DNA from 3 places in the Paenibacillus sp. G2S3 genome. Region 3 is predicted to be linked to each of the others. Evidence: predicted binding sites of a transcription regulator. Region 3 holds the regulator's gene; each other region holds the start of a gene.
The links. The regulator CtsR, encoded in region 3, represses protease genes until heat stress. The targets are predictions, from matches to a motif close to ATGGTCAATAAAGGTCAAACA.
Positions count from the first base shown of each region.

Region 1: the regulator CtsR is predicted to act here: its motif matches at 3,559-3,579, upstream of clpB (ATP-dependent chaperone ClpB).
Region 2: the regulator CtsR is predicted to act here: its motif matches at 4,513-4,533, upstream of clpP (ATP-dependent Clp endopeptidase proteolytic subunit ClpP).

Region 1 is NZ_CP126095.1:287,484-298,523, forward strand. Features, by position in the region: gene QNH28_RS01335 (SWIM zinc finger family protein) at 1-1,419, opposite strand, end outside; gene QNH28_RS01340 (Hsp20/alpha crystallin family protein) at 1,761-2,228, shown strand; partial or broken gene QNH28_RS01345 (DnaJ C-terminal domain-containing protein) at 2,404-3,276, shown strand; gene clpB (ATP-dependent chaperone ClpB) at 3,746-6,376, shown strand; gene QNH28_RS01355 (glycosyltransferase family 2 protein) at 6,436-8,076, opposite strand; gene QNH28_RS01360 (ABC transporter substrate-binding protein) at 8,411-10,027, shown strand; gene QNH28_RS01365 (ABC transporter permease) at 10,097-11,040, shown strand, end outside.
Region 2 is NZ_CP126095.1:178,658-189,697, reverse strand. Features, by position in the region: gene tpiA (triose-phosphate isomerase) at 1-428, opposite strand, end outside; gene QNH28_RS00925 (phosphoglycerate kinase) at 456-1,637, opposite strand; gene gap (type I glyceraldehyde-3-phosphate dehydrogenase) at 1,754-2,764, opposite strand; gene QNH28_RS00915 (sugar-binding transcriptional regulator) at 2,867-3,919, opposite strand; tRNA gene QNH28_RS00910 (tRNA-Arg) at 4,352-4,426, shown strand; gene clpP (ATP-dependent Clp endopeptidase proteolytic subunit ClpP) at 4,620-5,216, shown strand; gene QNH28_RS00900 (GDSL-type esterase/lipase family protein) at 5,315-5,953, opposite strand; gene QNH28_RS00895 (PdaC/SigV domain-containing protein) at 6,063-7,163, opposite strand; gene QNH28_RS00890 (SIMPL domain-containing protein) at 7,285-8,040, opposite strand; gene QNH28_RS00885 (HPr family phosphocarrier protein) at 8,190-8,459, opposite strand; gene whiA (DNA-binding protein WhiA) at 8,557-9,486, opposite strand; gene QNH28_RS00875 (gluconeogenesis factor YvcK family protein) at 9,630-10,577, opposite strand; gene rapZ (RNase adapter RapZ) at 10,635-11,040, opposite strand, start outside.
Region 3 is NZ_CP126095.1:6,064,285-6,075,324, forward strand. Features, by position in the region: gene QNH28_RS26945 (PIN/TRAM domain-containing protein) at 1-258, opposite strand, end outside; gene pssA (CDP-diacylglycerol--serine O-phosphatidyltransferase) at 437-1,174, opposite strand; gene disA (DNA integrity scanning diadenylate cyclase DisA) at 1,239-2,315, opposite strand; gene radA (DNA repair protein RadA) at 2,330-3,697, opposite strand; gene clpC (ATP-dependent protease ATP-binding subunit ClpC) at 3,988-6,456, opposite strand; gene mcsB (protein-arginine kinase McsB) at 6,492-7,556, opposite strand; gene mcsA (protein-arginine kinase activator protein McsA) at 7,585-8,109, opposite strand; gene QNH28_RS26980 (CtsR family transcriptional regulator) at 8,140-8,601, opposite strand; gene QNH28_RS26985 (GNAT family N-acetyltransferase) at 8,989-10,161, opposite strand; rRNA gene rrf (5S ribosomal RNA) at 10,582-10,698, opposite strand; rRNA gene QNH28_RS26995 (23S ribosomal RNA) at 10,827-11,040, opposite strand, start outside.

The sequences.
Region 1 (11,040 bases), 920 kb from region 3:
GGGTGCGTTTTTCTCCATAGGCTGGAGGTCTGTAACACGAAATTCGGAAGGCAGCTTACCGATGGACAGTTGATAATCCATCCATGTCTGCCATTTTTCATAGGTAATTAACTTCTCTTCATATACTTCTCCAGAGATAGGTAACATGGTGGCTAATGTATTCCACATCTTCGGCTCAGCTTCAGGAAGGTGGCGAACGGCCTCTTCCCAGCTGTTCGAATAGTTATTTAGATTATAGAGTCTGCTGCTCAGCAGCGGACCGATCTGAGCAAGCCAGCCCACCAAGCGTGACCATTCACCTGCATCCAGAAGCGGGGAGGTGAAGCTCATAAGCTCATCAGGATGGAGACCTGGGCGCTCGGCAGCCTTATTCAGTAATTCCCAAGCCTTTGGGTCATCCTTCAGATAAAAATACATGCGGCTCTGGGCTAACAGCCACGCATGGCGTGACAGGGAAGCGCCTAATTCACTTTCTGCCTGCTGAAGCTGTTTGATTTCATCCAGATAAAGCTTAGTTCCACCGGTATTCGGATAAATCCAGTTTCTCCACAGCAGGTCATAGCACAGTGAAAAAGAGGGCTGATCCCGCAAGCGATCGCGCGACTCCGTCAACATCTCACGCCGCAAGTAGGAGAGGGTCTCGACGATATGCGGCCACAGATCGTATTCCTGCGCTTGCTCGGGAGACAGCGGGAGTGTGCTTTTTAACAGACGTGTGATTGCTTCCTGTAGCTCTGAGACCGCTACTTGCGTGTAATAGCCGAGTGATGAGGTGAAGGCGACCTGACCGGGTAGATTAGCGGAAGGCTTAGCCAGCTTTTCTAGAAGAAAAAGATGAGCATGCAGGGTAAATAGCTTGTCCATTTCCGGTGATAACTTCGGCTTGAATTTAGTAATGGAAGATAATGCTCGATCCACATATTCAGGATTCCGAGTGGTATGTGCCAGAGGCGTGATGCAGAATGCAAAATACTCGCGCCACTCCGTGATGCCTCCGTCAGCGATCCGGCTGACATGCTCTTTTAGCTGCTGTTGTTGCTTTCCATCGGTTCCGACAGGTGAACTAATTGATGTTTTTGGGAGAAAAGATGCGGCCTTGGCGTTAGCTAGAACTTGTACAGACCTATTCTGTTGTTCAGCAAAACTGAGCAGCACGGCAGCCATATGCTTGCAATGACCTGAAACCGGGCAGTTACAATGACACCGAGTGAAGCTGTCCAGATCAATCGTAACGCGGTAATCCTCTCTACCTTCAACAAGTGCAGTTATCTTAGACGGCTCTGTCATGGTGAACGAGCGAATACGGCTTTGCTTATAATATTGGAACCCTCGCTTGAGGGTGAGGTCATCGAAATAATAGGCGACATTCTGGATGAGCTTACTCCACTGCGTATCATCCATAGGATAGGTTGGTTGCATACAATTGGTCTCCCGTAAGAAAAATAGTCGTTATTTGACTTTCATTATATCATTTCTTTTTGAGTAGGATGTTTTGGGTTGTAATGAATGTGAAGTTACAGGCTTGTATGGAACGTAAGAGCAAAACATATACTAATCGTACTGAATTTTGAAGTATAGATCAAACAAAGGTCAAAAAAGGTCAAAACATTAAAAATATTAAAATTTGTAGCATTAAATCAGCCGATTTGCCTGATTTTGACCGAAATTTGGCTTAAATCGGTTTTGTTATTCCTCTGGCAGAGGACTATAATAAGGTCATAGGTCAAATAAAGTCAAAGTCAATGAGAGGAGAATGGATAATGTTTGATTTGGTTCCTTTTGGTAAACGTAGAGATGATGCTTTTGGTATGCTGGCTAAGTCTTTGAATGATGTTTTTAATGATGATTTTTTTGCACCGATCAAGAGCTCCACGATGTCCTTCAGAACGGATATTCGCGAGAGTGAGCAGGCTTACCTGATTGAAGCTGAACTTCCTGGCTTTAAAAAAGAAGAAATCGACATTGATTACGCCAGCCCTTACTTGACGATTAAAGCGGTGCGGAAGGAAGAGAATGCGGAGGAGAACAAGGATCATCAAATTGTACGTAGAGAACGTCGATATGGTGAATATGTTCGCAGATTCTATGTTCAGGATATTGCAGTGGAAGAGATTCGCGCGTCTTTGAAAGACGGATTACTAAAGCTGGAAGTTCCAAAACAGCAAAAACCGCAAGGGAAACGCATTGAGATTCAAGACGGAGATTCTAGCGCTTCGCAGTCTGAATAAGCATAATTTAGGCGGTAATAGTTTCCGCTCAGCATCTTAGAAATAGGCAGCGAGCTTTTAATATAGTGTTATGAACAAAAGGCGCATTGTAGTGGAGGATTCCGGCTATGGTGCGTCTTTTCTCGGAATCGTACGATGAGTTGTATTTAATAAAGCGTTGAAGGGAGGAATCCGAGTGGCTAACAAAAGCTATTATGATGCTTTGGGCGTGAGCAAAACAGCAACTAAACAGGAAATTAAAAAGGCTTATCAAAAGCTAGCCAAAAAGTGGCATCCCGATGTGAACAAAGCCCCTGAGGCAGAGGTGAAATTCAAAGAAGCGGCTGAAGCCTATGAAGTGCTGGGTAATGAGGAGAAGCGGAAGCTTTACGATGAGGAGCTGCTTTATGGGGCTCAGCGCGGTAGAGCTGGTGGAGGTGCGTCGAGCGGAGCCTCTTCGTGGGATTCGAACTTTGGTGGAAGCTGGGGCGGCGGAACTTATTCTGCAGGAGGTTCTGGCATTTCGGAGGAAGATTTGTTCGGAATGTTTTTTGGGAATCGGGGATCGGCGGATCGCGCCGGCTTTGATTTCTTTTCTAGTAGTGGCAGTGGGCGGTCGAGCGGCAATCCATGGGGTGAGGCGCGTAGTTCGACGCAGGCGCAGCTGGATATTACGTTGGAGCAGGCCTATAAGGGAGCAACTGTAAGAGTTCAGATCGGTGATAAAACTGTGGACGTTCAAGTTCCGCGGGGATCTAGTGAAGGCACGATTTTAAAAATCGCAGGAACCACTCAGAGTGGTATAGCTCCAGGCGGCGATGTACTGCTGGCACTTCATATTCTTCCTCATGATATATACGAGCTTCGAGATGATGATCTATACGGCGTGGTTGAAGTTGCTCCGTGGCAAGCGGTATTGGGTGGAGAGGTGAAGGTTCCATTACCGGGTGGCGGTGCGGTGAAATTGAAGATTCCTGCAGGAATTCAAAGTGGCAAAACACTGCGTATCCCCGGTAAGGGCTTGAAACGTGACAATGGTGCGAACGGTGATATTTTATTTGGAATTGAGATTGTTGTCCCTGAGCCAACTAGTGAAGCGGAGAAGAACCTCTATCGTAAGCTGGCTGATTCCAGCCCTTTCGAAGCGAGACCTAAACGTCAAAGCGCTGGTGCGCAGCGCCCGAAGGCAAAAGTGGGTAATTAATAGGTAGGTAGAGGTAATTTTGTATGTTCGAGATCGACTTTGGCTGGTGAATATGGTGAATGGAATGCTAGTTGTAGAAAAGTAACTTGATTAGAAACTAACTATAGAAGTGACTTGTGCTGAAACGAAGAGTGTCGGGGGAAAAAGAAGGGCAAAAATGTTCTAAAGGTGCTGAATTCGGCTCGATGAGCGAAAAGAGGGGTAAAAATACCCTTGAATGAGCCGAATTCGGCTGATCACTCGAAATGTACGGTATTAATCCCGCTAAATTAACCTATCCCGGCCAAAACAGCCGATCCCATATATCATTCTTGAATAGAAAGGTGAGAGAGCTATGGATTTCAATAAACTTACTCAAAAGCTGCAGGAAGCAGTGGCTGCGGCGCAGTCGCTGGCTTCGGACAGCGGACATCAGGAGATCGATAATCTCCATCTGTTAAAAGCGTTACTTCAGCAGCAAGAAGGCTTGCTGCCAAGATTGCTGCAAAAGATGAATGTCCCCGTAGCTGAGATGCTGCGCAGCACGGATGAACTGCTTCAGCGCAAGCCGAGCATAAGCGGATCAGGAGCAAGCACGGTACGGCGTTATGCCTCGCAGTCGCTGATCCATCTACTGGAGCAGGCGGAGAAGGAAGCGGCGAAAATGCAAGACGAGTTTGTTTCGGTAGAGCATGGCGTGCTGGCCATGGTGTCGGATTCGAGCAGCGATAATCGTGAGCTGCGTGATCTTTTTGTTAGTCGTGGATTAACACGCGAGAAGCTGATGTCTATACTTGCTGAGATTCGTGGACATCAGCGTGTAACGAGTCGGGAGCCGGAGGCTACTTATGAGGTGCTGGAGAAATACGGACGTGATCTTGTAGCAGAGGTTCGCGCGGGCAAGATCGATCCAGTCATCGGACGTGACGCAGAGATACGCCGCGTGATCCGAATTCTGTCCCGTAAAACGAAGAATAACCCTGTGCTGATCGGTGAGCCAGGTGTAGGTAAAACAGCGATTGTGGAAGGCTTGGCCCACCGGATTGTACGCAAAGACGTACCGGAGGGGCTGAAGGATAAGACGATTTTCTCACTGGATATGAGTTCCCTTGTAGCAGGCGCGAAGTTCCGTGGTGAATTTGAAGAACGTCTGCAGGCGGTACTTAGGGAGGTTCGTGAAAGTAACGGCCGAATTATTCTTTTTATCGATGAGCTGCATACGATTGTAGGCGCAGGTAAAACCGAAGGCTCGATGGATGCGGGCAATATGCTGAAGCCGATGCTGGCTCGGGGCGAGCTGCACTGTATCGGTGCTACAACGCTCGATGAATATCGCAAGTATATTGAGAAGGACCCTGCGCTGGAGCGCCGTTTCCAACAGGTACTGGTCAGTGAACCGGATGTAGAGGATACGATCTCGATTTTGCGTGGATTGAAGGAGCGTTTCGAAGTCCATCACGGGGTCAAAATCCATGACAGCGCCCTCGTCGCTGCAGGCGTTCTATCTAACCGCTACATTACGGATCGTTTTTTACCGGATAAAGCGATCGACTTAGTCGATGAAGCTTGTGCCATGATTCGTACGGAGATTGACTCCATGCCGGGTGAGATGGATGAAGTGACTCGTCGTCTAATGCAGATGGAGATTGAAGAAGCAGCGCTCAAAAAAGAAACGGATGACGCCAGCAAACGCCGTCTGGAAATTTTACAACGTGAGCTCGCCGATCTCAAGGAGAAGCAGCTTGGGATGACGGCGCGCTGGGAGAAGGAAAAGTCTGCGATACAAGGCATCCGCGACCTCAAAAAAGGGCTGGAGCAAGCCCGCAAGGATTTGGTCGATGCACAGGAGGAATACGATCTTAATAAATCAGCCGAATTGAGCTATGGCATCATTCCTGATCTAGAGCGGCAATTGAAAGCAGCGGAAGAAGCGGCACAGCAGGATCAGGATACTAGATTATTGCGTGAAGCTGTAACCGAGGAGGAAATCGCAGATATTGTCTCGCGTTGGACGGGCGTGCCAGTTAGCCGACTGGTTGAAGGCGAACGGGATAAGCTGCTGCGTCTGGAAGAAACGCTGCATGAACGAGTTGTGGGTCAAGATGAAGCTGTCAGCTTGGTGGCTGATGCCGTGCTTCGGGCAAGAGCTGGGATCAAAGATCCGAATCGGCCGATCGGTTCCTTCCTGTTCCTCGGTCCGACTGGGGTAGGGAAAACGGAGCTGGCTAAATCGCTCGCGGTCTCTCTCTTTGATCGCGAAGATGGCATGATTCGTATCGATATGTCGGAGTACATGGAGAAGCATAGTGTTTCTCGCTTGGTCGGTGCGCCTCCGGGATATGTTGGATATGAGGAAGGTGGTCAGCTTACAGAAGCTGTACGGCGTCAGCCTTATACAGTAGTGCTGCTCGATGAAGTGGAGAAGGCCCATCCCGATGTATTTAATATTCTACTGCAGCTGCTTGATGATGGACGGCTGACCGATTCGCAGGGCCGGATGGTCGACTTCAAGAACACGATCATTATTATGACCTCAAATATCGGTTCACCACATCTGATTCAAGGCACCGATGAGAAGGGTCAGCTTACGGAGTCTGCCAAGGATAGCGTAATGAAGGAACTAACTGGTCATTTCCGTCCAGAGTTCCTGAACCGGGTTGACGATATTGTGATGTTCAAGCCGTTGACCCTGGGCGAGATCGAGAAAATCGTGGACAAACTGGTGGACGGATTACGTTTACGTCTTGCTGACCGGGAGATTGCTCTTGAGTTAACTGAACCCGCGGTACGTTTTATCGCTAAGGAAGGTTTTGATCCAGTGTATGGGGCGAGACCGCTGAAACGCTTCATCCAGCGAAGTCTGGAGACCCGTGTGGCACGTGCGATCATTGCTGGTGAAGCCGCAGAAGGTACGGTGATTCAAGTAGACGAATCCGGCGGCGGCCTGACGGTGAGCATTATAAAGCCAGATGTTGATACTATGTAAAAATAAAAGGCGTCCACAAAGCCACTAAGGTTTTGTGGACGTCCTTTTTATGATTACCCTCATTCCACCCAAGGGATTAAATGAGGGTGTTCATCCAGAATGGACAGGTATTGCTCCTTCCAGCCGTATTGGCCATCGGGATCAAGGAGCATGTAACGCAAATATTTTTCTAAACGGAATTCTGCCTTCGACCAGCCTAGATGCTTGAGTCGCAAGTTGCTTAGCTGATGGGGAAGCTCGAAGATATTCTCGGGGAATCGCCCACAGTGTTGTGGGGATTCATTCCATACATAGTTGAAGTCTTCTTTATAGCGAAGCAAAAAAGGACGGTAATTCATATGAGAGCGCCAGTAAATATCTTCTCTGTAATGGGTGGCATTCCATAAATCATAGAGACGGAAGCAGAATAGGTCGACCTCATCAGCGTACAGCAAGGGTTCGATATTTGCCGCAAAGCTCGTTTCAAAGATTTCGTCTGCGTCCAGACTCAGAATCCACTCGGGCTTCGTCTTTAGAACCTCTTCCCACTGCTGTTTTCGCAGCTCGATTTCATTACTGAATTTGGATATAGTATTGTGCACGAGATGAACGGGAATGCCTTCAAGCGCCTCCAGGCAGATAGCCGCTGAGTTATCGGTGCTGCCATCATCAATAATGACGGCCTCGTCGATGTATTTGCGATGCTCCTCCAGAACCTGTCTTAGAAAGCGCCCACTTTCATTTTTCACAACCATGGTCAGGGTTAGCTTGGGCCGCTTTCTGGCTGTGGGGACTGTCTCCTTGGAGATCTCGTTGTCTGGATGGTCTGTTGTGGGTGTCGGCATTAATGATGCAGGTACTTCGTCCGTAGATGAGCTGTTCTCAGTATCAGTGGCTTCAGCTTTGGCCTCCGTAGTTTCTTTGATGAAATCTTCAACTTTACTCAAATCACTGTCTCTATACAAGTGTAGCGCAGGATAATGGGTATCGACGAACAACGGGATGCCAAGGGCTGCGGCACGAATGCAGAAATGACGGTCTTCTCCCCAGTATGAAATGTTGCGAATTTGATTATAGCTAACTCCAGCTTTTATCGCATGCTGGCTAATCAATGTACAAGCCCCGAGTCCGCCTACCTCATAGATTCCGGGATTCCGCATCTTAGCTATGAATTCATGAAATCTGCGATTGATCTCCTCTGGTTGCAGTTTTTCACCGGGCAGCAGCTCCCACTGATTGTATTCGTCGTGCATCCATACCTGCGGCTGAAACATGGTCCCTGGCTGCCATTGCGTCCAGAATACCTCTGAAATAATATCCTTGTTCGTACCTATTAGATGTCTGAGGGTATCAGGATGGAGAATGAGATCAGAGTCAATAAGGAATAAATAATCATAGTTCAAGGTCTGGGCTCGGTTGATCATGAGATTCTTAAAATTGGCTACTTTCCAGACTAAATCGGTATTCCAGAAGTGGGTAGTATCATTGCGAATATACGCATCGTGAAAGCCGGAGCTCTGAAGGTAAATATGATCACCCATGCTTTGGAATTCCTGGAGCAGTCGACTTGACTCCTCATCATCATTATCATCAACTAGATGGAAATCCAGCTCAATATCGGCTATATTCAGACGAAGCAGGGAATTCAGAAATTCTTTCAAAACCATAGGCTTCTGGTGGATTGGACTGCCAAACAATACGCGAATCTTGTTTTCCGTCATTGCCGCCTCCTTGGGGAACGCCCCTCTTTCCTTGGATGATCCTTATGTTCTCAATATATTTACAGGAGAGCGGCAATAATCCTTATTTTTCAAAGTTCTGTAAAGTAAATGAGTGTTAGATGTATTAATTCGTAACGATCTGCTGTACAATAACCGAATAATTAGATACAGATGACAACATGAACAGTAAAGGATGAGCGCTATGGATAAATCACCGATCGATTCCCTCAATATTACATTAATGTGAAATGCTATCCATTGTAATTCCTAGTATTCCGATATAGAATATAAAAAACACAAGCAACGCAGAATATAGATTACGGGGGAGAAACTTATGCGTAGAGGATTATCTGGAGTTATTACTTTGATTTTGTTAACATTTTTGATTAGTGCGTGCTCCGGAGGGAACAACGCCACTTCCACAAATACAAATCAAACACCTGCTACTAATGATGGAACGACAGCAAGCACTGAGATAAAAGATGGAGGCAACTTGATTATTGGGGTCGCTGCTGATCCTGTTATTCTAAATCCGAACTACGCGGGTGACCGTGTCAGTCTTACGATTGACCAAGCGCTTTATGCTCCACTGTTCCAAGTAAATGATGGTAAGAAGACCTTTTACTTGGCAGACAGCCTGACCCTTTCAGAAGATAACCTGACTTATACAATGAAGCTGAAAAGCGGACTAACTTGGCATGACGGAGAAAAGCTTACAGCTGATGATGTTGTCTTCACAATCGACAGTATCCTGGATGAGAAGCAAAACAGCATGTTGAGAGCGAACTTATTTATCGGTGATAAACCCGTTAAAGCAGTTAAAGTGGATGATCTGACCGTAGAGTTCAAGCTTCCGCAGGTCAGCCCAGCTTTTGAAGCTACACTAGTGCAAATATTTCCGATTCCAAAGCATATTTTTGAGAATGAGACGGATCTAGAGAAAAGCACAAAGAATGCTAATCCGGTTGGATCTGGACCATTTAAATTTAAAGAATATAAAGCGGGCGAATATGTTACATTAGAAAGATTTGATAACTACTTCGGCGGCAAGCCACATCTTGATTCCGTAACGTACCGGATTGCTAAAGATACGAATGCTGCGAATCTCGCACTTCAGAGTGGTGAGATCAACATTAAATATCTAGATCCACAGGATGTTGGAACGATTGAAGCTTCGAATAATTTCGAAATCCTTCCTTATAGTGAAGGCCGATTGTCCTACTTGTTGTTCAATGCAAACAGCGATAGAGGTGCACTTGCTAAAAAAGAAGTTCGTCAAGCCGTGTCTCTAGCACTAAGTCGTGATGAAATCATTCAGGCTGCTTATTCCTCTAGCGAGTATGCTGACCCGGCGAAGTCATTCTTGACTCCGGATGCATTGTTCTATACTAATGACGTACCTTCTTTCGATAATGATGTAGAAAAAGCAAAAGAGCTTCTGCAATCGGCAGGGGTTAGCGATCTGAAATTGAGATTGATTGTATCGAGCGGTAATAAAGCTCAGGAAGCCATTTCACTATACGTGCAGCAAAAGCTAAAGGCCATTGGCGCTGAAGTTGAACTGCAAAATATGGATGCCTCGGCATATGGTCAGAAGTTCAGTGATATGAATTCAACAGATTTTGAACTTGCGATTGCAGGTTATATTATGGGTTACGATCCTGATGCTTACAGAATTTTGTATACGTCTACTGCTGACTCTAACTACTCGCATTATAATAATGCTGAAGTCGATAAGCTGTTCAATGAAGGTGCAGGAGAAGCAGATGTGACTAAACGTGGTGAGATCTATAAGAAGATCCAAGAAATCATTGCAGACGATGCACCGATTTATCCAATCGCTAATACTAAGACTATTGTAGCTGTCTCTAAGAACTACGGCGGTCTTGAGGAAGCAGTCTTGAAGCCTGTCGTTATTTTTGAAGATTTATCGAAAATCTACCTTAAATAAAAACGGGAAAAAGTAAGCTGGGTTATCCAGCTTACTTTTTTACCGATACAGAACTGGGAGAATAAACGTATGAGACAACTTATCGTCCGAAGATTACTGCAAACCCTGCCGATGTTGTTTTTTGTTTCGGTTGTGTGCTTTGCGATGATTAAGCTGGCTCCGGGGGATCCGGTATTATCCTTCGTTACGCCGAATATGCACGCAGATGATATTGAGCGCATCCGGCATAACCTTGGGCTGGATAAGCCAGCCTACATTCAATATTTAATCTGGATTAAAGAAATATTGCAGGGGAACTTCGGTTATTCCCTAGTGAATCATCAGCCAGTATTGGATCAAATTCTAGAACGCTTGCCTGCAACGGCAGGTTTGATGGGTTCTGCGATCGGTCTTGCCGTTTTGCTGGCGATTCCACTCGGTCTTATTGCTGGAGCAAACCGGAACCGCTGGGTAGATAAGCTGATTAATTTCTTATCCTATGTCGGAATATCCGTGCCTTTGTTTTGGCTTGCCATCTTACTGATGTATTTATTCGCGATTAAGCTGCATCTGCTCCCCATTATGGGGATGCGAACGATTGGGGTAGAATCGGCGCTTGATGTATTCAAGCACGGTATACTGCCATGCACCGTACTTGCTTTTGGATTCCTCGCTGGTTATGTGCGATATATTCGCTCTAGTACCATTGGACAGCTAAAAGAAGAGTATGTGCAGATTCAATATGCTTTTGGATCTAACAAGACAACGATTCTGTTCCGTCATGTAATGAAGCATGTCTTGCTTCCGGTAATTACATTGCTCGGGATGTCTATGGGTGATCTGGTGGCAGGTGCAATTGTAACAGAAACAGTATTTTCATGGCCAGGTATTGGCTCTTTGGGGATGACTGCAGTTAAAGGGATGGATTACCCCGTGATTATGGGAATTACTCTATTCTCCTCTTTAATGCTGATCATCGGTAATCTGGTCGCGGATATTCTATATAGCTTCGTGGACCCACGAATTAAATTAAC
Region 2 (11,040 bases), 810 kb from region 3:
TTACATACTGCTTTAGTTTGATCAGCTTCACGCTCTTCGAGCTTTTCGCCAACACATACGATTGGAGTGATACCGTGACGGAATGCAGCATGCATTTTCTTATTCACGATTTCATCTGTTTCGCCAAAATAAGCACGACGCTCTGAGTGACCAATGATTACATAGTCTACGCCGAGATCGCTAAGCATTACACCACTGATTTCTCCTGTGTAAGCACCGTTATCTTCAAAGTGTAGGTTCTGTGCGCCAATCTTGATGTCTGTACCTTTTGCAGCTGCTACAAGTGCAGGCAGGTTAGTAAATGGAGCGCAGATTACAGTCTCAACGCCTTCTACTTCTGCTTTGCCTTTGATATCAGCAATAAAGCTTTCTGCTTCAGGAACTGTTTTGAACATCTTCCAGTTACCCGCAATAATTGGTGTTCTCATGAATTTAGTTGCCTCCTTCTATACGTCTTACTTGTCGTTCAGTGCTTCTACGCCAGGAAGCGCCTTGCCTTCCATGAACTCAAGGGATGCACCGCCACCAGTGGAGATGTGATCCATTTGGTCAGCCAGGTGGAATTTTTCTGCTGCTGCTGCGGAATCTCCGCCGCCAATAACAGTGTAACCTTCAGTAGTTGCACAAGCTTTTGCTACTGCAAGTGTACCTTCAGCGAATTTATCAATTTCGAATACGCCCATAGGTCCATTCCAGACAACCAGCTTGGAGTTTTTGATAATATCGGCATAAAGTTCACGAGTCTTAGGACCGATATCAAGTCCTTCCCAGTCTTCTGGGATTTCATTGAAATTAACAACCTTAGTGTTAGCATCAGCACCGAATTTATCAGCAACAACAACATCAACAGGAAGCATGAAGTTTTTGCCAAGTGCTTTAGCTTTTTCGATGAATCCAAGAGCAACGTCAAGTTTGTCGTTATCTACAAGTGATTTACCGATTTCAAAGCCTTGTGCTTTAGTGAATGTATAAGACAATCCACCGCCGATCAGGACGTTATCAGCCAAAGACAACAAGTTATCAATAACATCAATCTTGTCTTTAACCTTCGAACCACCGATGATCGCAGTGAAAGGACGTTCTGGGTTAGTAAGAGCTTTACCAAGAACGGTCAATTCTTTCTCCATCAAAAGACCGGATACAGCTGGTAGGAAATGAGCGATACCTTCAGTCGATGCATGTGCACGGTGAGCCGCACCAAACGCATCATTGACGAACAAATCAGCCAGTTCAGCGAATTGTTTAGCCAATTCAGGATCGTTCTTTTCTTCGCCTGGGTAGAAACGAACATTCTCAAGTACAAGTACGTCGCCTTCGCCTAGCTCAGCAATTTTTGCTTTTACAGCTTCGCCAACAGCTTCGTCAGCTTTAGCTACTGGTTTGCCGAGAAGCTCGGACAGACGTTCAGCAGCAGTAGTCAAACGCATAGAATCTACGAATTGGCCTTTAGGACGACCCATGTGACTCGCAAGAATGATCTTTGCACCGTTCTCGATCAAATATTTAATGGTCGGAAGGGTTTCGCGAATACGAGTATCATCAGTAATCTTACCGTCTTCTACAGGTACGTTGAAATCCACGCGTACAAATACGCGTTTACCCTTTACTTCTACATCACGGACGCTCTTTTTGTTCATGATTAATTCCTCCACACCCAAAGTTGTTTCTAGCAGGAAACAAGAAATACATTTAGAAAGAGCGGAAACAAGGAACTTCTGTTTCCGCTCTATAGATGTTACTTATATCAAGTCAATTACTTAGCGATTTTAGCGAATTTCTCCAAAGTACGAACCAATTGTGCAGTGTAGGACATTTCATTGTCATACCAAGCAACAGTCTTAACCAGTTGTTTGTCGCCAACAGTCAATACTTTAGTTTGTGTAGCATCAAACAGGGATCCGAAAGTCATACCTTTGATGTCGGAAGATACGATTTCATCTTCAGTGTAACCATAAGTGTCTGGATCGGAAGCTGCTTTCATAGCTGCGTTGATTTCTTCAACAGTAACGCTCTTATCAAGAACAGTTACAAGCTCAGTCAGGGAACCAGTTGCAACTGGAACACGTTGAGCTGCACCATCCAATTTACCCTTAAGTTCTGGAATAACAAGACCGATTGCTTTAGCAGCACCAGTAGTGTTAGGAATGATGTTCTCAGCTGCTGCACGAGCACGTCTGAAGTCACCTTTAGAGTGTGGAGCATCCAAAGTATTTTGGTCGCCAGTGTAAGCATGAATTGTAGTCATCAAGCCTTCAATGATACCGAACTTGTCGTTCAGTACTTTTGCCATTGGAGCTAGGCAGTTAGTTGTGCAAGATGCGCCGGAAATAACAGTCTCAGTGCCATCAAGAATGTCATCGTTAACGTTGTAAACGACAGTTTTCATGTCGCCAGTAGCCGGAGCGGAGATAACTACTTTCTTAGCTCCACCTTTCAAGTGTTTTTCAGCTGCTTCTTTAGTTGTGAAGAAACCTGTGCACTCAAGTACGATATCAACGCCTAGGTCGCCCCATGGCAATTCTTCAGGGTTGCGGTTAGCAAGAACCTTAACTTCTTTACCATTGACTTTGAAGAAGCCATCATGCACTTCAACATCACCTTGGAATTTACCTTGAGTTGTATCATATTTAAGCAAATGAGCAAGCATCTTAGCGTCAGTCAAGTCGTTGATTGCTACCACTTCGATACCTTCTACATTTTGAATACGGCGGAAAGCAAGGCGTCCAATACGTCCAAATCCGTTAATTCCAACTTTTACACTCATTGAATAGTTCCTCCTAGAATTCGTTTTATTTATTCAAAACAGACCGTGAAGCCTGTCATGACAACAATGTTAAGTATAATGCAAGATATATGTTCTAGTGAGTTACGAGGATATCTGTAACTGATTATCAATTTCCTTGCCGATTTCCACAGCAGCAGCCTCGTCTGTGACGAGAATATTCTCCTGTCCGAAACGCAGCATGGCATGAATGGCTTTGGCCTTTGGTTTACCTCCAGCAATACCGATGACTGTCTCCGTCCGAACAATATCTTCTAGACGTAGCCCCATCGTAAGCATCGTATGGACAACCTGACCATCTTCGTTAAAGTAATACCCAAAGGATTCAGCCACGGCTCCCTCACCCTGGATTTCTGAGACAGTTGCCTCATCCAGCTTGCGGCGGCGAGTCATTTCAATGGCATCCCCAATCCCATGTACAATAATACGCGAACTGCGGATGATTTGTACAATCTCTCCAATATTAGAGTCAAGTGCTAATGACTGGTACGCATCCCCACTAAGTAAATCAGGTAAATGCAGCAACCGATAATTCGCTCCAACCCGTTTTGCCATTGTTGAGGCAATCGTATTGGCTTGAATCTCCATACTCTCTCCTAATCCACCACGCGCCGGAACAAACCAAGCGTTCTTATAGGAAAGGGATAACGGCGGTGTCAGTTGATCAGCCATATCGGCAAGCGTTGATCCACCTGTGACAGCAACAATATCATCTGTACGAAGTACACTGAGCAGCGCTTTTGCGCCTGCTCGGCCAAGCTCACGTTTGGTGAACGGCGACGACTCACAATCACCCGGCACCACAATAACTTTATCCAGACCATACGTTGCCCGAATTTTCTCTTCCAGCTCATCCAGACCAAACAGGCTCTTAACGACCGGCTCTAGCAAATCAAGCAGTCTACGCCCAGCAGCGCTAATACGCATACCAACGCTCTCGATCTCAATGAGCCCTTGCGATTTCAGAAGATCCGTCTCGGCACGCAGCACCCGCTCAGTCATATCAAGCGAAGCGGCAAGCGTTCTGCGCCCAATTATATCGGACAGCATGATCTGATGAAGAATCGTGTACCGTCTCTTAAGGGTTTCCATGAGATCAGGCAGAAGCTGCTTTTGGATATCTAATAAATTACGCATACTTTCACTCCTGCAACTTCGTCTTCCTCTATTCCCTTGTTCATGGTCTCAAAATGTCCCGGGTAAACTTTTTAAGTCCCACTCATATTCTAACCAAATATTGCTCGAAGTGCAAGTCTTCCGAGAGTAGAATTCTCAAGCGCTTGTCTTCTTATACATTTCTAAGATCGGGAAAGAGGTTCAGCTCCTAAAACCTGTCATTAACAATCCAGATTCTATCACTGAGTGAAAGACAATGTACGCTTGTCCACCTTGAAGACAAGGGATAGAGCCCGTGTACAGTATTATTAAAAATATAAGAAATTATAGGTTTCACGTTATATATCATCCTTATATTTCTACGAGAAACGGTTGTCGTTAATAAAGGACGATAGCGTCGTTTCATCCTGTCCATTGCAATTGCACAGAAATTGTATTATAATCATTTTTGTTGCGCCCGTGGTCCAATGGATATGACGTAGGCCTCCGAAGCCTGAGATCCAAGTTCGATTCTTGGCGGGCGCGCCATTAATTTCACTTTTGTACATAATTTAGTAGCGCCTATACTACTACTTAACCAAAGAGCCGCGTGTCGGCTCTTTTTTTTGAATATAAGTTTGACTTTCTTTGACTTTTTGTTTGAATTTGTTTATCATGTGGGTAATACGGCAAGAGTAAAAATGAATACATTTGAAGAACCAATATCAAGGAGGTTTTCCACGTGAGTTATATTCCTATGGTAGTAGAACAGAGCAACCGCGGTGAGCGCGCTTATGACATCTATTCCCGCCTGCTGAAGGACCGCATCATTTTCCTTGGAACGGAGGTTAATGACGTGGTAGCCAATTCTATCATCGCACAAATGCTGTTCTTGGCTGCCGAAGATCCGGAGAAGGACATTCACCTTTACGTGAATAGCCCCGGCGGTTCCATTACTGCAGGTATGGCTATTTTTGATACAATGCAGTACATTAAACCGGACGTTTCCACCATCTGTGTGGGTATGGCAGCTTCTATGGGAGCTTTCCTACTTAACGCTGGCGCTAAAGGCAAACGCTTCGCGCTGCCTAACAGTGAGATCATGATTCACCAGCCTTTGGGTGGTGCTCAAGGTCAAGCAACGGATATTGAAATCCGTGCCCGTCGTATCCTGAAATTGCGTGATAAGTTGAATCGTATTCTTGCAGAACGTACGGGTCAACCGCTAGAACGTATTGAGAAGGATACAGATCGTGATTACTTCATGACTGCTGCAGACGCGGCAGCTTACGGTATCGTTGATAAAGTCATCGAGAAGACACTGCCTAGCGGTGTGTAAGCTATAAAACAACAACACAAAGAGGCTGTGCCCTATCCACTTGATGGTTAGCGCACAGCCTCTTTACTTTTCAGACCACTACTTCATACGAATCTCAATTAATACAAACCACCATAACCAAGCGCATCCAGTTTCTCAGCAATCACACGGTAGCCTCGGCCATTAGGATGTAAGTGGTCAATCGATAAAAGGCCCCTCTCGTTTCCTGCAAACTCATTATAAATAGAAGCAAATCCACATACTCGGCTACTGTACTGTGAGGCATAGCGGTTAAATTGCCGTACCCACTCTGTAGCACCTACTACCTGAGGATAGGGATTATACAATCCCACAATTCGAATGATATAAGGTCTACGCGTTCCCGACTTCAATTGGAAGAGGATACTCATAATTGCAGCAAAATTCTGTTTGCATTCTTGCAATGATCTTCGCAGCTCTTTGGATAAATTTTCAGGTTGTCTAGCTGCAGCCTTCGCAGCATGAATTAAATCATTACCACCAATGGATAGAGTGATAATATCGGCTGCTCGAATGGCTTCACGAGTCATAGAGCTTCCGCGTAGCCGCTGTTCCAATTCAGAAGTAGTCAATCCATTCACGCCCAAATTCGTGGAGGCTACATTAGAACGCAGTCTCCCTTCCGCCATTCTACGGTACACCGGTACAAAACCGTTACCTGGCAGAGCGCCAAATCCAGTCGTCAAGGAATCGCCAATTGCAGTGTATTGATAGCTCATAGCTCTCCCCCGTTCATAAACTAGTTACTCCATTTAGCATATGAATTCGAGGTGATTCTGGTAAGGGGGTGATGTCCAGTGCTGACACTAGCGGTTACGACTTCTCTATTTATTTTACAGCAGCAAATGGGCTGCCGCCTTCCGGCAACAGTTCTTTGAAAGTAAAGGAATATTCCGGGAACCCTGCAGCGTAAGCTGTGTATTCATACAATTGGAAGAACAGAACGACCTGATCATCCTTCAGATAAAAATACTTTTCCGTATTCAATCCGTTGAATCCCCCCAAATAGCTTTCCTCCGCTTTTATCAGCTTGTTCAGCTTAGCGTTCAACTCTTTTTTGTAGTTTGGATTAGCACCAAACAGATCACCCAGCAATAGACGCTTGCCATCCCTGAGCGAAAAGGTAAAAGCCTCACGATAGGTCATACCATGAGCGCCGCCCGTATCGCTATAAAGTGACATCACCAAACTGATCACACCATTCTGATTGTAGGTCACCACATAATCTATATCATAGGTATACTTGGGCTCTGACCCGGATCGATTAGAGATATCCTTCTCTGCGCCTGCAGCGAATCTCATGGCACTTTCTTTCAAAATATCATTCATGGCCTGCTGTGCATTGGAATTGCTTAATCCACTGATCTTCGGATAATCAAGCTGGATCAAAGCCTCTTTTCGATCCTTAGCATAGGTTTCAGTGGTTACCGTCAACGCATTCTGTGGTCTGTTCACCACGTTCAACTTACTAGAGCCCTGACTCCAATCCACTTTATAGCCCAAATAATCATTTAATAGACCAGATGGAACATAGAGGCGATTGTTGATTAGCTTTCCTTCATACTCTCGAATGTAATAATTGTTCACCCAAATAGAAGTACCATAGCTAGATAACGTTAACTTGGTCTTAGTCGTTCCCTTTCCTATCGTGTATGCATTTTCTTTTTTATCATAAGTAAGCGGTAATTGCAGCACATCTCGCATAAAAGTGATCGGAACCCAGACCTTCCCTTCCTGCAAAATACCTAGCTGCTTCGAAATCTTCCCGTTTGCCTTTAAAGCTATACTTGAAGCAATTGGCTTACTCTGCGACAGATCAGATGCTGCATAACTAGTAACATCAGGCAATAATCCTCCACCAAGCAATAAACCCGCCGACATCAAACCTATGCCCCATTTGCGTACTGTTTCTTTTGAAATATTCATCATCTTGTTTTCCCACTCCTTTCCAGTTTATTAAACCTAATCTTGGAGAATTTACACAAAAAAAGAGGCGCCCCCACTATTACTAGTGGAAGATCACCTCTCCTGCTTTCATCTTGTTCTGCTACTATTTCAATTCATACATTACGCTCAGCTGTGTTGTAACTTTAACTACTCCCGGTTGAACGGATGTGCTTGCACCAGCATCTGCTGCAGCCATTTCCATTTTTAGATTCTGTTCAAAATAAACCGGAGTGACATTGCCATCATTTTGGCTGACCGTGATTACTTGACCCAAGCTACGTTTAGCTGACTTAGCAATAGCTCCTGCTTTAGCATCCGCGTTCGCCATCGCCTTTTCAATCACCTGAGCTTCAAAAGCAGAAGTATCTTCCACGGAAAAACGTGCATTTCCGATATTATTTGCCCCTGCCGCAGATGCAGCGTCCAGCAATTCACCAACCTTGGTCAGATCTCGATAAGACACTAACAGCGTATGATTGGCGTTGTATCCTTTCACTTGCTGTCCATCTTTTTCGCTATAGCTATAGTTAGGTTGCACATAAAACTGTGTACTTTGAATATCCTTATCTGCGATTTTCCATGTACCTTTCAATAGAGTGGTGATCTTTTGAATTTTGGCAGCATTAGTTTTTTGCGCTTCTTGCGCGGTTGCAGCTGTAGTATCCACACCAATGGACAAGTATACAATATCCGGCTTGATGGACAATTCGCCTTTACCTACTACACTAACAACATTCTTCTGCACTTCATCTGCGTAAGCCTTTGCAGGACCTTGGAAGACGCCACTCATGCTAATCCCTCCAATTAACAAACTCCCTACAATCAACACTGAACCAATCTTCTTAACTAAACCTTTCATATTTGCCAGCCCCTTTCATCCTTTGTGATTTGTTATTATCCTCTAGACGAGTCTTTTTGGTAAATGTTGCACGTCTAAATCTATTTTTTGGTATTAAAAAAAGCCCCTAGGGGCTTTTTAGTCATGCAATAAAAAGTCATTTCAAAAGATTATTGGTTCTCAAGCTCTTCTTTGCTGACAAGACTTGTCAAAGCGTTTACAGCTTGATCCGCGTCTGCACCATCCGCGCTGATATAGATCTCCGTGCCGGAACTGATCGCTAGGCTCATAATACCCATAATACTTTTGGCGTTTACTTTTTTATCGTCTTTTTCCACGAAAATCTCCGACGAAAACTTGTTAGCTTCTTGCACAAACAATGCTGCCGGTCGAGCGTGTAGCCCTGTCTTCAACCGAACAACTACCGGGTGCTTTGTCATGAAACGCTTACCCCCTAATTGAGTTCTCCCCAAAAATTTCACATTAATTTTATATTATTATATCATTATAACGTAAACCACACTAGAAAAAAAGTGACTAGCCGCCTCGAACCTTGTCCGCCAGTTCATCAATCTTACGAAGTCGATGATTTACTCCGGACTTACTAACCGTACCTTTCAGCATTTCACCAACCTCTTTAAGGTTGATATCTGGATGTGCCATTCGAATTTCTGCAACTTCTCGCAGTTTATCCGGTAGGCTCTCCAGTCCCACTTCTCGCTGCAGCAGTTTGATATTCTCAATCTGCCGCACCGCGGCACTTATTGTTTTATTGAGGTTCGCGGTCTCGCAGTTCACGATCCGATTCACGGAATTACGCATATCACGCATAATTCTTACATCCTCAAATTTGAACAACGCTTGATGCGCTCCGATCAGACTTAAGAATTCGATAATCTTCTCGCCTTCTTTAATGTATAGAATGAACCCTTTTTTACGTTCAATGCAGCGTGCGTTTAGGTGAAATTCACCAGCCAGATCGACCAGCGCCTTACAATGCTCCTCATACATCGAGGAAATCTCCAAGTGGTAAGAGGAACCCTCTGGATTATTAACCGATCCACCCGCCAGAAAGGCACCACGCAAATAAGCACGCTTACAGCAGTTATTCCCAACAATCTCTTTATCAATACCGTCGGTAAAAATAAATCCTTCGGATACAATTCTGAGATCATTTAAGATCTCCTGTACGCGGCTAGGGATCCTTACGATATAAACGTTATTTTTCTTCAAACGCATTTTTTTACGCACGAGTAGCTCAATATGGACCTGGTAATATTTCTTAAGTAAAGAATATACCCGCCTTGCAATCGCGGCGTTCTCCGTCGAAATGTCGAGAATAACCTTTTTGCTTGAAAGCTGCACAGATCCATTCATACGGATAAGCGCTGACATTTCCGCCTTCTCACAACAAGGCTCACTCTCCACCATCGTCAGCTCTTTTTTGGTAAGGGCCGCAAAAGACAAGGGTCTCACCTCTTTCTGAAATAAGTACGTCATTCATATATACAAGCATAAACGCCTTCGGTGTCCTTTTGAGGACGGTAAGCGTTTAAGCGAGAAATATAAGAAAGTATAGGTGTAAAACTTATACTTTCTTATATTTTATGTTATACCCTAGGGTTTCTGTTTATCCAATCTTGCACAAGCTGATAGATATGATGACTAAGCTTATCGGTATCATGTCTTAAATAAGTTCGGAATAACACTAGCTTATCTGCTATGACTTTATAACTACTACCTTCTAATACATCCTTGTCGAGCTGTACCGGACGTGCACCCTTCTCAGCGTACTTCGTCTGCACCTGCTCTGGAATTTCGCCATCATTCACAATAATATAATCAAATAAATGAATCCCAATATGATCATAAACGGCTTGTAGATGGTCATTCACGGAATAATTATCTGTCTCACCAGGCTGCGTCATTACATTGCAGACAAAGATTTTGATTGCATCAGAAGATACAACCGCTTCTGCTAGCTTCGGAACAAGTAGGTTCGGAAGAATACTCGTATATAGACTCCCTGGGCCCAAAAGAATCGCATCCGCATTTCGAATCGCTTCAAGCGCTTCAGGCAACGGTTCCACATCAGCAGGCTCCAAAGATACCCTTTTGATGATCCCGCCGGCTTCCGGTATCTTAGACTCGCCCGTGATAATCGTGCCATCCGACATTTCTGCACGCAGCACAACGGCATCCCCCGCAGCGGGCAATACCCGTCCGCGAACAGCGAATAATCGGCTGAGCTCGCGAACAGCTGTGACAAAATCGCCAGATATATCTGTGAGTGCAGCAAGGATTAGATTACCAAGACTGTGGCCTGCCAAGCCTTCACCCGTGTTGAAACGATATCTCATAATATCCGCCATGAGCGGCTCCACATCAGCCATAGCCGTTAATACGTTGCGGATATCCCCAGGAGGCGGCATTTGCAGTTCACTGCGCAAAATGCCCGAGCTTCCTCCATCATCCGCCACCGTAACTATAGCTGTAATATCTAGCGGCTTTTCTTTTAAGCCGCGAAGCATGACAGATAGCCCCGTACCACCGCCCATAACGACGATACGTGGACGCTGTCTTTGTTCTTCAGCCACTATGGACCCCTTCTCTCATTAGTGCCGATCACGCTCGGAATCCCGATGACTCACGGCTACGGATTCCGTTTCGCTGACGCCCAGCATTTTACCCAAATATTCAGAAATGGCTACTGAACGGTGTTTCCCGCCTGTACAGCCAATGCCGATAATAATCTGGGACTTACCTTCCCTACGATATTGCGGTATTAAGAAATGAAGCATATCGAGCAGTTTGGTCAGGAACACCTGTGTTTCAGGCCACTTCATTACATAGTCATAGACATCACTGTCCTGACCTGTTTTGGGCCGCAGGTGATCCACATAATGTGGGTTAGGCAAAAAGCGAACATCGAAGACGAGGTCTGCATCAATAGGAATCCCATACTTAAATCCGAACGATGTAATATTGACGGAAAGCGTACTTTTTCCTAAATGCGAGAAC
Region 3 (11,040 bases):
CAATTCATTCATTGGTATACGCGAACAGTACAGAACCGCCTCCCGCAGTTTTGAACCTCCCCATTCCGCGCATAAAGACCCCGCAAACAAAAAAATAATGGCACCCAGCACCGTAAATAAAATGCTTCCCTCTACAGGTAAACTTTCACTCAGCTTTTCCATCCCCTTGGGGAATCCTCTTTCAAGCGCATGGTATAGCGAAAAACCAGACCAAGCACCACATATTAAAGCAAAAGACAATATCACTTTTTTCCACATAACCTAACGCACCTCCTTTTTATTCATCCTTGAATGATTTATACCTCACCAGTATGTTCCAATTTTCAAGACGATAAACTTGGGGTAACGCTGGAATTGCAAAAAGGCTTTGCCATCCCCCTAAGGACGACAAAGCCTTTAGCTATAATTATATTAGTTCAACCTACAAGAGACTGCTTTAACCATTCTTCGAGTGATACACTTTATCTTCTGAACGTCTTCTACGACGGTGCCGGCGTCTGGCTGTTAATCGATCGATGTTTTGTTTAAAACCATATAACGCGTAAATCCCAAGTAAGACGAAGATTAGCTTAGCAATTTGTTCAGGGAACACAACAGCAACAGCCACGGCAACAACAATGACTACTGGCGCTCCGACAACCACTTTTTTAGGTAATCCAACCTTCTTAAAATTAGGATATTTAACAGTGCTGACCATCAAATAAGATAAGAGTAATGTAGCCACGATCATAAATGGAGCAGAAACATCTTTATTAAAAAGAGCTAATGTGGCAAGTACACCACCAGCAGCAGGAATTGGCAATCCGATGAAATAACCAGGAACTCCTGGATGAACATTAAAGCGAGCAAGGCGCAATGCACCAAACACCGGAAAAATTGCAGTTACTGTCCAAGCTAATGCAGAATTTAAATCATGCAGGCTTGAGACGTACATAATAACAGCGGGTGCTACTCCAAAAGAAACTACATCGGACAAAGAGTCCAATTCCTTACCAAATTCACTCTCACATTTAAGTGCGCGAGCAACCCGGCCATCTAATCCGTCTAACAGCATAGCAATAATAACCATGATAGCGGCCATGCTAACTTTGCCGTCAAACGCCATCATGATACCAAACATTCCGAGCATCAAGTTACCTATGGTAAAAAGACTCGGAATTGATTTTTGTATCATTTCTTCACCTCAATTTTCTCACATTGGCCTTAAACAGCTCCAATATTACGTGATTGTATGTTATTTACATTTGCCTGTCAATAAGAACTTGCTTCTGTAAACGTTTGAGCCCATCCTGAATATTACGAGCTCGCACCTCCCCAATTCCGTCCACTTCATCCAGTTCAGCTATACTTGCAGACATCAAATTAGGCAGCATTTCAAACCGCTCCACCAGATTATGAATGATCACATTTGGAAGCCGCGGAATTTTGTTAAGCAGACGATATCCACGTGGTGTAACCACTTCTTCGGAAGAAATTGCCGTAGAAGAGTAGCCCAGCAATCGAGCAATATGGTTGTCATCCATTAGGTCATCATCACTAATACGTTTGAGACCAGCAATAATTTCACGAATTTTATCTTCTTGCTCTTCCTTAGCATAGTCTCTGTATAGGAGCCATGCTTCTTCCTCTGTATTTCCAACCAGTTCTTCCATCTGCATGCTGATTAAGCGTCCTTCGTTGCCCAGTTCATTTATATATCGTTTGATCTCCATTTTTATGCGCAGAACCATCTCTACCCGTTGAATCACTCCAACCACTTCGGCGACCGTTACGATTCCCTCATACTCCGAAGCAGACAAATTCGTCAGTCCTTGTGTAAGAACCGCTTTGTACTTTTCGAGGGTTTGAATCGCTTGATTAGCTTTAGCCAAAATAGCTCCGATTTCTTTCAATGCATATCGAATGGAGCCTTGATACAGAGTAATGATGTTGCGGCGCTGTGAAATGGAAACCACCAGTTTACCTGTTTGCTTCGCTACGCGCTCGGCGGTCCGGTGACGAATGCCTGTTTCGATGGAGGAGATGGACGAATCCGGAATTAGCTGTGTATTTGCATACAAAATGCGTTTCAAATCCTCACTAAGAATAATGGCACCGTCCATTTTGGCTAGCTCATATAAATAATTGGGCGAAAAATCGCAGTTAATGGAGAATCCTCCATCCACTACCTCCATCACCTCAGGACTATACCCAACGACGATTAGTGCTCCCGTCTTAGCGCGTAGCACATTCTCCAGACCTTCTCGAAAAGGTGTCCCCGGTGCTGCCAGTCTGAGCAGATCATTCATATTTTCTAATTGGTTATATTCTTTCATAATCCCTGTGCCCCCTAATCTAACGCGACCGATAGTGCATCTGCTACGGTACTGACGCCAATAATCTGGATATCTTGCGGGTGCTTCCAGCCCTTCAAACTTTTCTCTGGCATGATCACCCGCCGGAAGCCTAGCTTCGCGGCCTCCTTCACACGCATTTCCGCGCGTGAAACACCTCTTACTTCACCTGTAAGCCCTACTTCACCGAAGAAAACATCGTAAGGTTTTGTTGAAATATCACGAAAGCTGGAAGCGATACTAATAGCTACTGCTAAATCAATCGCCGGTTCATCCAGCTTCACTCCTCCAGCAACATTAAGGTAAGCATCCTGATTCTGCAGGAACATGCCCATCCGCTTTTCCAGTACAGCGATAATAAGTGCCATTCGCTGGTGATCCATACCTGTGCACATCCGGCGCGGGGAGGGGAAATGAGTGGCGGCGACAAGAGCCTGAAGCTCTACAAGCACTGGTCTAGTCCCTTCCATACTGGCCACGACTGTAGATCCAGCTACACCAAGTGGACGTTCCGACAAGAAGAGCTCAGATGGATTCTCTACTTCTGTTAGTCCCACTTCACCCATTTCGAAAATGCCGATTTCATTCGTTGAACCGAAGCGATTCTTCACAGCCCGCAGGAGTCTATACGTATGATGCCGCTCTCCCTCAAAATACAGCACACAATCCACCATATGTTCAAGCATCCTTGGGCCTGCAATAGCTCCTTCCTTGGTGACATGCCCAACGAGAACTGTAGCAATTCCCCGAATCTTAGCGATACGCATAAATCTTGTCGTACATTCCCGAACCTGGGTCACGCTGCCTGGCGCACTGGTTACTTCTGGCATAAATACAGTCTGAATTGAATCGATAACAAGAAATTGCGGTTGAATTTGTTCAATCGCTTCTTCTATGCTTTCCATATTCGTCTCACATAGTACATATAGCTCAGCTGACAACGCACCGAGGCGATCCGCACGCAGCTTAGTTTGCCTTACCGATTCTTCGCCCGAAATGTACAGCACTCGCAATCCCTGAGTAGTCAGAGCATGCGATGTCTGTAATAAGAGCGTAGATTTACCGATTCCTGGGTCTCCCCCTACTAGTACCAGCGATCCTGGCACGATCCCCCCACCGAGAACACGGTTAAGCTCACCTATACCTGTCAGTATGCGCGGTTCCTTGTCACTTTCTATACTTATGATCGATTGTGCCTTTTCTTTACTATGAAAAATAGGGGCATTCATTCCCTGTGTTTTGACTACGCTTTCCGTTTCCTCCACCATGGAGTTCCAAGCTTGGCACCCGGGACATTTACCGAACCATTTTGGCGATTCGTATCCACAATCGGTGCAAAAAAATTTAGTTTTTGGTTTAGCCATTTGTTCTCCTTACGGTCCGAACTTTTAAATTGCGGATATTTTCTTCTAATGAAAGTTTACCATTTCTGCCCCTTTAACGAAAGGTCATTCGGAATTTGTACTAAATGTATATTTTTAAGAGATAAATTTTCAACAAGTATAACCGCCTTCGGCCTCTTTATAAGGACGGTAAGCGTTTAAGCGAGAAATATAAGAAATAACGTATGGTGTGAAACTTATACTTTCTTATATTTAAAAAAGCTCCCGCCCCTCAATAAACTGAGGAGCGGAAGCTTTATTTATTCCGTTTTTTATTCGGATTCTACTTCTTTTTCAAGCAGTGGTGCTACAGGAGCATCCACTTTATTCACTACAAGTTCTCCGCCAACTTCATCAATGTTGAGGGAATCACCCTTTTGGATATTACCTCTCAACAATTCCTCAGAGAGACGGTCTTCAATATGCTTCTGAATCGCACGACGCAATGGACGTGCACCGAAGGCTGGGTCATAACCTTCTTTAGCCAAGAAAGCCTTCGCCGCATCCGTGAGTACGAAATCAACATCATATTCACGCAGCCGCTTGCGCAGTTCATCAGACATCAACGTAACGATTTCAGCAATATGCTTCTCATCGAGGGAATGGAAGACTATGATTTCGTCAATCCGGTTCAAGAACTCTGGACGGAAGCTCTTCTTGAGCTCTTCCATAACCTTGCCCTTCATATTACCGTATTCTGCTCCGGCATCTTGTACAGCTGTGAATCCAAGTGTCGAATTCTTCTTGATCGCTTGTGCGCCTACGTTAGAAGTCAGAATAATTAATGTATTACGGAAATCGACTACCCGTCCTTTAGAGTCAGTCAAACGACCATCTTCAAGAACTTGCAGCAAAATGTTAAACACTTCTGGGTGCGCTTTTTCAATTTCATCAAGCAGCACTACAGAATAAGGTTTACGGCGTACCTTCTCGGTTAATTGGCCACCTTCTTCATAGCCAACATATCCAGGAGGGGCTCCGACTAAACGGGACGTGGAGTGCTTCTCCATGTATTCCGACATATCAATACGGATGACCGCATTCTCATCGCCGAACATGGCTTCAGCCAATGCACGCGCCAACTCAGTTTTACCTACACCAGTAGGGCCGAGGAAAATAAAGGAACCCATTGGACGTTTCGGATCTTTAAGGCCCGCACGCGCACGGCGTAGTGCCCGGCTAACTGCCTTAACAGCTTCGTCCTGACCGATCACTCGTTCATGCAGTAAAGCCTCCATGTTAAGCAGACGGTCGGTCTCCTCTTCCTTCAGCTTACTTACAGGTATACCCGTCCAGCTAGCTACAACCTGTGCGATGTCTTCAGGTGTAACCTCTGAATCCGTGCGACCCTGTTTTTCTTTCCATTGGTTCTTAGTCGTATCAAGCTCTTCACGGATTTTTTGCTCTGTATCACGCAAGGCAGCCGCTTTTTCAAACTCTTGACTCTGCACTGCGGAATCTTTCTCCTTGCGGATATCATCCAAGCGCATTTCCAGTTCCTTCAGATTTGGCGGTATGGTGTAAGAGTGAAGCCTTACTTTAGATCCCGCTTCATCGATAAGGTCAATCGCTTTATCTGGTAGGAAACGATCCGGGATGTAACGATCGGACAACTTCACTGCTTCCACAATAGCTTCATCCGTAATCTTCACACGGTGATGCGCTTCATAACGATCACGAAGACCAAATAGAATTTGTACAGCTTCTTCCGGAGAAGGTTGATCCACCGTAATCGGTTGGAAACGTCGCTCCAATGCTGCATCTTTTTCAATATATTTACGATATTCGTCAAGCGTAGTCGCACCAATGCACTGAAGTTCTCCACGGGCTAAAGCCGGCTTCAGAATGTTAGAAGCGTCAATTGCACCTTCCGCGCCACCAGCACCGATCAAAGTATGCAGCTCATCGATAAAGAGCACGATATTACCTGCTTGGCGAATCTCATCCATAATTTTCTTGAGGCGGTCTTCGAACTCACCGCGATATTTTGTTCCAGCCACTACTGAGCCCATGTCGAGGGTCATGACGCGTTTATCGCGAAGCGTTTCTGGAATTTCATTGTTGATAATCTTTTGTGCAAGTCCTTCAGCGATAGCTGTTTTACCAACACCAGGTTCACCGATCAGTACCGGGTTATTCTTAGTCCGGCGACTCAGTACCTGAATAACACGTTCAATTTCCTTGCTACGGCCGATAACAGGGTCTAGATTGCCCTCCTTAGCATAGGCAGTCAAATCGCGCGCAAGACCATCTAGGGTCGGTGTGCTGACGTTAGCCGGAGTCCCACTATGACTAGAGGCTGCCTCGCTGCTTCCCAGGAGTTGAAGCACTTGTTGACGAGCTTTGTTCAAGCTGATGCCGAGGTTATTAAGCACACGAGCCGCGACACCTTCTCCTTCACGGATAAGTCCAAGCAAAATATGCTCAGTGCCAACATACGTATGACCCAGTTTGCGGGCTTCGTCCATCGACAGCTCAATCACTTTTTTAGCGCGAGGAGTATAAGCAATGTTCGTAGGCTGTTCTTGACCTCTGCCAATCAGTGTCTCCACTTCGTCCTGGATTTTTTCAAGACCTAGCCCTAAAGCTATTAATGCCTTAGCAGCAATGCCGTCTCCTTCACGAATAAGTCCGAGCAAAATATGTTCTGTACCAATATTGTTGTGTCCTAAACGAACAGCTTCTTCCTGCGCCAGCGCTAGCACTTTTTGTGCGCGTTCCGTAAATCTTCCAAACATCATATCTCCTGCACCTCCATGAATAGTAAATATCTATATTAATGTTGTGTTCCCAGTGTCTCTCGGAGCAGTTTTGCCCGATACATATCTCGTTCAGTGGCGTTCAGCTCATCGCCGAACATCTTTTGCAGAAATCCTGGCTGTGTCTTAACGTTAAGTTCATTAAGCACGGAAATCGAAAGGCCTTCCAGAATACCAAGGTCAACCCCAAGTCTCACATCAGACAGTCGTTGTGCAGATTCTTTAAGCTCCATAAGAGCCGCATAACATAAAATCCCGTAAGAACGCTTCACTCGGTCTGTTATTCTCAGTGCGGAATCAACAAGCAACCGTTCACGTGCATTTCGCTCATGCTCTATAATCTGGGTGACTACACTGTGAAGGTTCTCTATAATTTCACTTTCCGTTTGACCGAGAGTGATCTGATTAGAAATTTGAAAGATGTTCCCTACTGCTTCGCTACCCTCACCGTAAATTCCTCTTACCGTCAATCCCACTTGATTCACTGCGGACAGTATGCGATTGATCTGATGAGTCATTACAAGCGCTGGTAGATGCAGCATTACCGAGGCACGGAGCCCTGTACCTACATTAGTGGGACAACTGGTCAAATATCCTCTTTTATCATCAAAAGCGTAATTGACAGCTGCCTCAAATATATCATCGATCGCCGTCGCACGTTCCCATGCTTCTCTAACCTGAAGACCAGGAAACAGACATTGGATTCGCAGATGGTCCTCTTCGTTAATCATGATGCTGACCGACTCATCTTCATTTAATAATACAGCCGCACTGCGCGAATCATTAGCCAAGTTAGGACTGATTAGATGCTTCTCAACCAGTACCTTTTTGTCCAGTTCATTCACTTCATCAAGCTTTAGGAGTTGAAAGGATCCGAAATCTGCAGCTGCTTCTTCATGAAACACAGGAGCCAGCAGCTCTAATACTTCTTCCGATTGCTCTAAGGAAGCCAGCATTGGGAACGGAAGATGCTCTAGATTACGGGCAATACGCATACGACTGCTAATTACAATCTCGGAGTGACTACCTCCAGAACGCATCCAATCACTAAGCGCTTGTTCAGTAAATCGGAGACTTGACATGTCATATCCCCCCTATATATCAAAGACTTTACTCTTGTGCTATTTCTTTTTCAAGTTTACGAATCTGATCTCGCAGCTCTGCCGCTTTCTCGAATTCTTCTTGTGTAATGCTTTGCTGTAGTTCCTGCTTGAGTTCATCAATCTGGCGTCTAAATACTATCTGAGCTCCTGCACGTTTCGGTATCTTACCTACATGTGAAGTACTGCCATGCACTCGCTTAAAAAGCGGATCCAGTGCGCTGTTAAAATATTTATAACAGGAGCTACAGCCAAAACGGCCTAATTTGCTAAACTGGGAGTACGTCATCCCACAATTCTCACATTGCAGACTCTGCGTAGTCTTCGTTGCAGCCGACTTCTCCTTGCCGGCACCTTCAAGATCAAGCAGACCTGACAGCAGACTGTGTATAGAGAATCCTCCAGCCGTTCCGGGAATGAGTTCACCCTTCTCCCGTGCACAGCTCTCGCAGATATGAAACTCCGTCTTCTCTCCATTCACGATCTTAGTGAAGTGGAGTGTTGCCGGCTTGACGCCACATTCCTGGCATTGCATAAGCGAAAGCCCCTCCCTTATGGTTGACAATTATTTGCCTAACAAAGAGATTAACATCGCCTTCATAATCTTGGCACGAATCTCATCCCGGTATGGAATCTTAACCGTTAGGCATTCACGAGAAACAGCAGCGCGCATAAGGCACGCTTCACGCTTACTTAGAAAACCAGCTTCCTCCAGCTGATAAATCAGCCCTTCAGCAGCGTTCTGATCAATCCCGCCACCTATAGTATGGTTTAAATGGGCATGCAGTGCCACGTTTGGTGGCAATTCAAAACGTTGAATACGAATATATCCCCCGCCACCACGCTTACTTTCCACCACATAACCTTTTTCCAGAGTAAAGCGTGTACTGATGACATAATTGATCTGTGACGGTACGCATGAGAACTGGTCCGCCAGGTCATTTCGCTGGATTTCCACCGTACCTTCGGGACTTTCATGCAAAATATTCTTCAGATATTGTTCGATAATATCAGAGATATTGCGCATCACTCATCCTCCAGTGCTTAAATCTTTATAATACCAATTGCAACTTGCATTCATAATGACAATGGTCTTTAATTGAACTTAAACATTTGTGGATAATCCCACACGTTCAAAGAATCGGATCGCTGTCATTAAGCTTCGTTGACTTTGACTTTCTTTGACTTTTTAATATTATAACATATTCTGTGCTAATTCCAAGTGGATTCTCTTATTTTTCACTTTTTTCAGCGAATGTATTCGGAAATAAAGAACTCTCCCAACTTCTTTCGAAGGGGAGAGCCTAATTTTTGTCAAGTATAAACGCCTTCGGCGCCCTTATTAGGACGATAAGCGTTTAAACGAGAAATATAAGGATAATGTACAGCGTGAAACTTATACTTTCTTATATTTTTAAAAATGATCAAATAATGCTGTCTGTGCTTGTGGTAGAATTTCCTCGAACCACTCCAGTGCCGCTGACTGACCTGTAACACTTCCATAACGAGCCATTTCTGTTGGACGTTTGTATCCAAGCATCAAGGCCGTCAATGTGCCTATGTCACAGCTTAAGTCTGCTTCTGCCCGCTCCCCTTCCACTCGGGTTAAAGTAGCCGATCCCTCATTAGAGATGTTCCATGCCCACAATCCATCATTCCAAGGTGCATATTTATCTTTAATATATATAAGCTGCTGCTTTTGGCTGCTGTATCCTCTGAAGGTGTAACTTTCTATGAATGCCTTGGCATTAACAATGCGCCCCATAAAATAAGGATAATTCTCCTGCCCTATACGCGGATCTGGTAACAAGAAGGGTAACATGTCGTCCGAAGGCACCAGCTTTAAGGATGCCCCGGTCACCATCGAATCATGGTTCGCCAGAAATGTCCACAGCCCCTGCCTAGCTTGTTCATTCAAAAATACAAATTCATCAATAACCAGTTCTCTGTTCTCTACCTTATACAGCACGTATCCCTCTGGTTCACCACTCTTGGAGTAAAACACTGCACTCTTTCCTTCATCATCTAAAACAGAGTTCTCCCACCAGTCCAAATCGCGCTTAAGTGTCCCGTTATATTGGACAGCGAATCGATTGTATAAGCTATCCAATACTTCGATATCTTTTATGTCCCGTTTAACCTTGCCCTCAACTTCAACCTTCTTGGGAAACTTCGCTACTGGAATGGAGTATTTCTTATATTCACAATAAACTTCCCAGCCAAATTTACGATAAAAAGGAATTAAGAACGGATGTAGAAAAGAGAGCGTTTGACCCGCCTCATTCATCGTATGCAGCGCATGAGTCAGAAGATTTGCCACATGTCCTTGTCTGCGGTTCTCCGGCCATGTAGCTACTCCTGCTATGCCACCCATAGGTACCACTCTACCCTGTATGTACACTTGGAAAGGAATAATCGTCAATTTAGCTTCCAATGTTCCGTCCTCAAAAGCACCCCATACCTGTTCAGCCTTGAATCTTTCCTTAGCACTTGCCCTTTTTTCACTAGGAAGCTTGTACTGAAAAGCATATTCTGACAAGTTCATGCTTGCTTCGAATTCTTCTGAACGTAACTGTCTTATTACCACAAACTCACCTCATCCTTTATAAAATTACTTTTAGGATAAGTATAACAAGAGCGTCAATTGTGCGCTAATCTATTGCATAATTTATAACTTTATTTTTAGTTATCCACAGCTCTATGCAGTTATAAAAATAGTCTTGAAATCTTGTCCTATCCAAGTTAAAATAGTTATCCACTTATCAATAGCTCTATCCACATAATTCCGGCTATATCCACAGCAACCCGTGTATTACTTAGGTTTTCTGTTGACAGATCCATATAAATATGTATTTAATCCACACTATTTAGGGATTTTTTCTCTTTCATTCATCTATCCACATGTGCGTAACTTTTCTGCAAATCCAAGACTTTATCCACAAGTTTTCCACAGACTATAATAGACGCAAAAAAGCCACTGTCGATTAGTCAACAGTGGTCTAATTGTGCTTGGCAACGTCCTACTCTCCCAGGACCCTTCGGTCCAAGTACCATTGGCGCTGGAGGGCTTAACGGTCGTGTTCGGGATGGGTACGCGTGGAACCCCTCCGCTATCGCCACCAAACATGCGTCTGTGAAACAGACGCTGCCGCGTGAAATTTCGTTCATCACCAGAAGTGAGAATGAATTTCTAAGCGTGTTACAGGCTTGATGCCTGAAAACTGAATCCGAATTGAATTTGCGTTCTAAGTATAGGATAAGCCCTCGACCGATTAGTATTGGTCAGCTCCATGCATTACTGCACTTCCACCTCCAACCTATCTACCTCGTCGTCTTCAAGGGGTCTTACTAATTGGGAAATCTCATCTTGAGGGGGGCTTCACGCTTAGATGCTTTCAGCGCTTATCCCGTCCGTACGTAGCTACCCAGCCATGCTTCTGGCGAAACAACTGGTGCACCAGCGGTA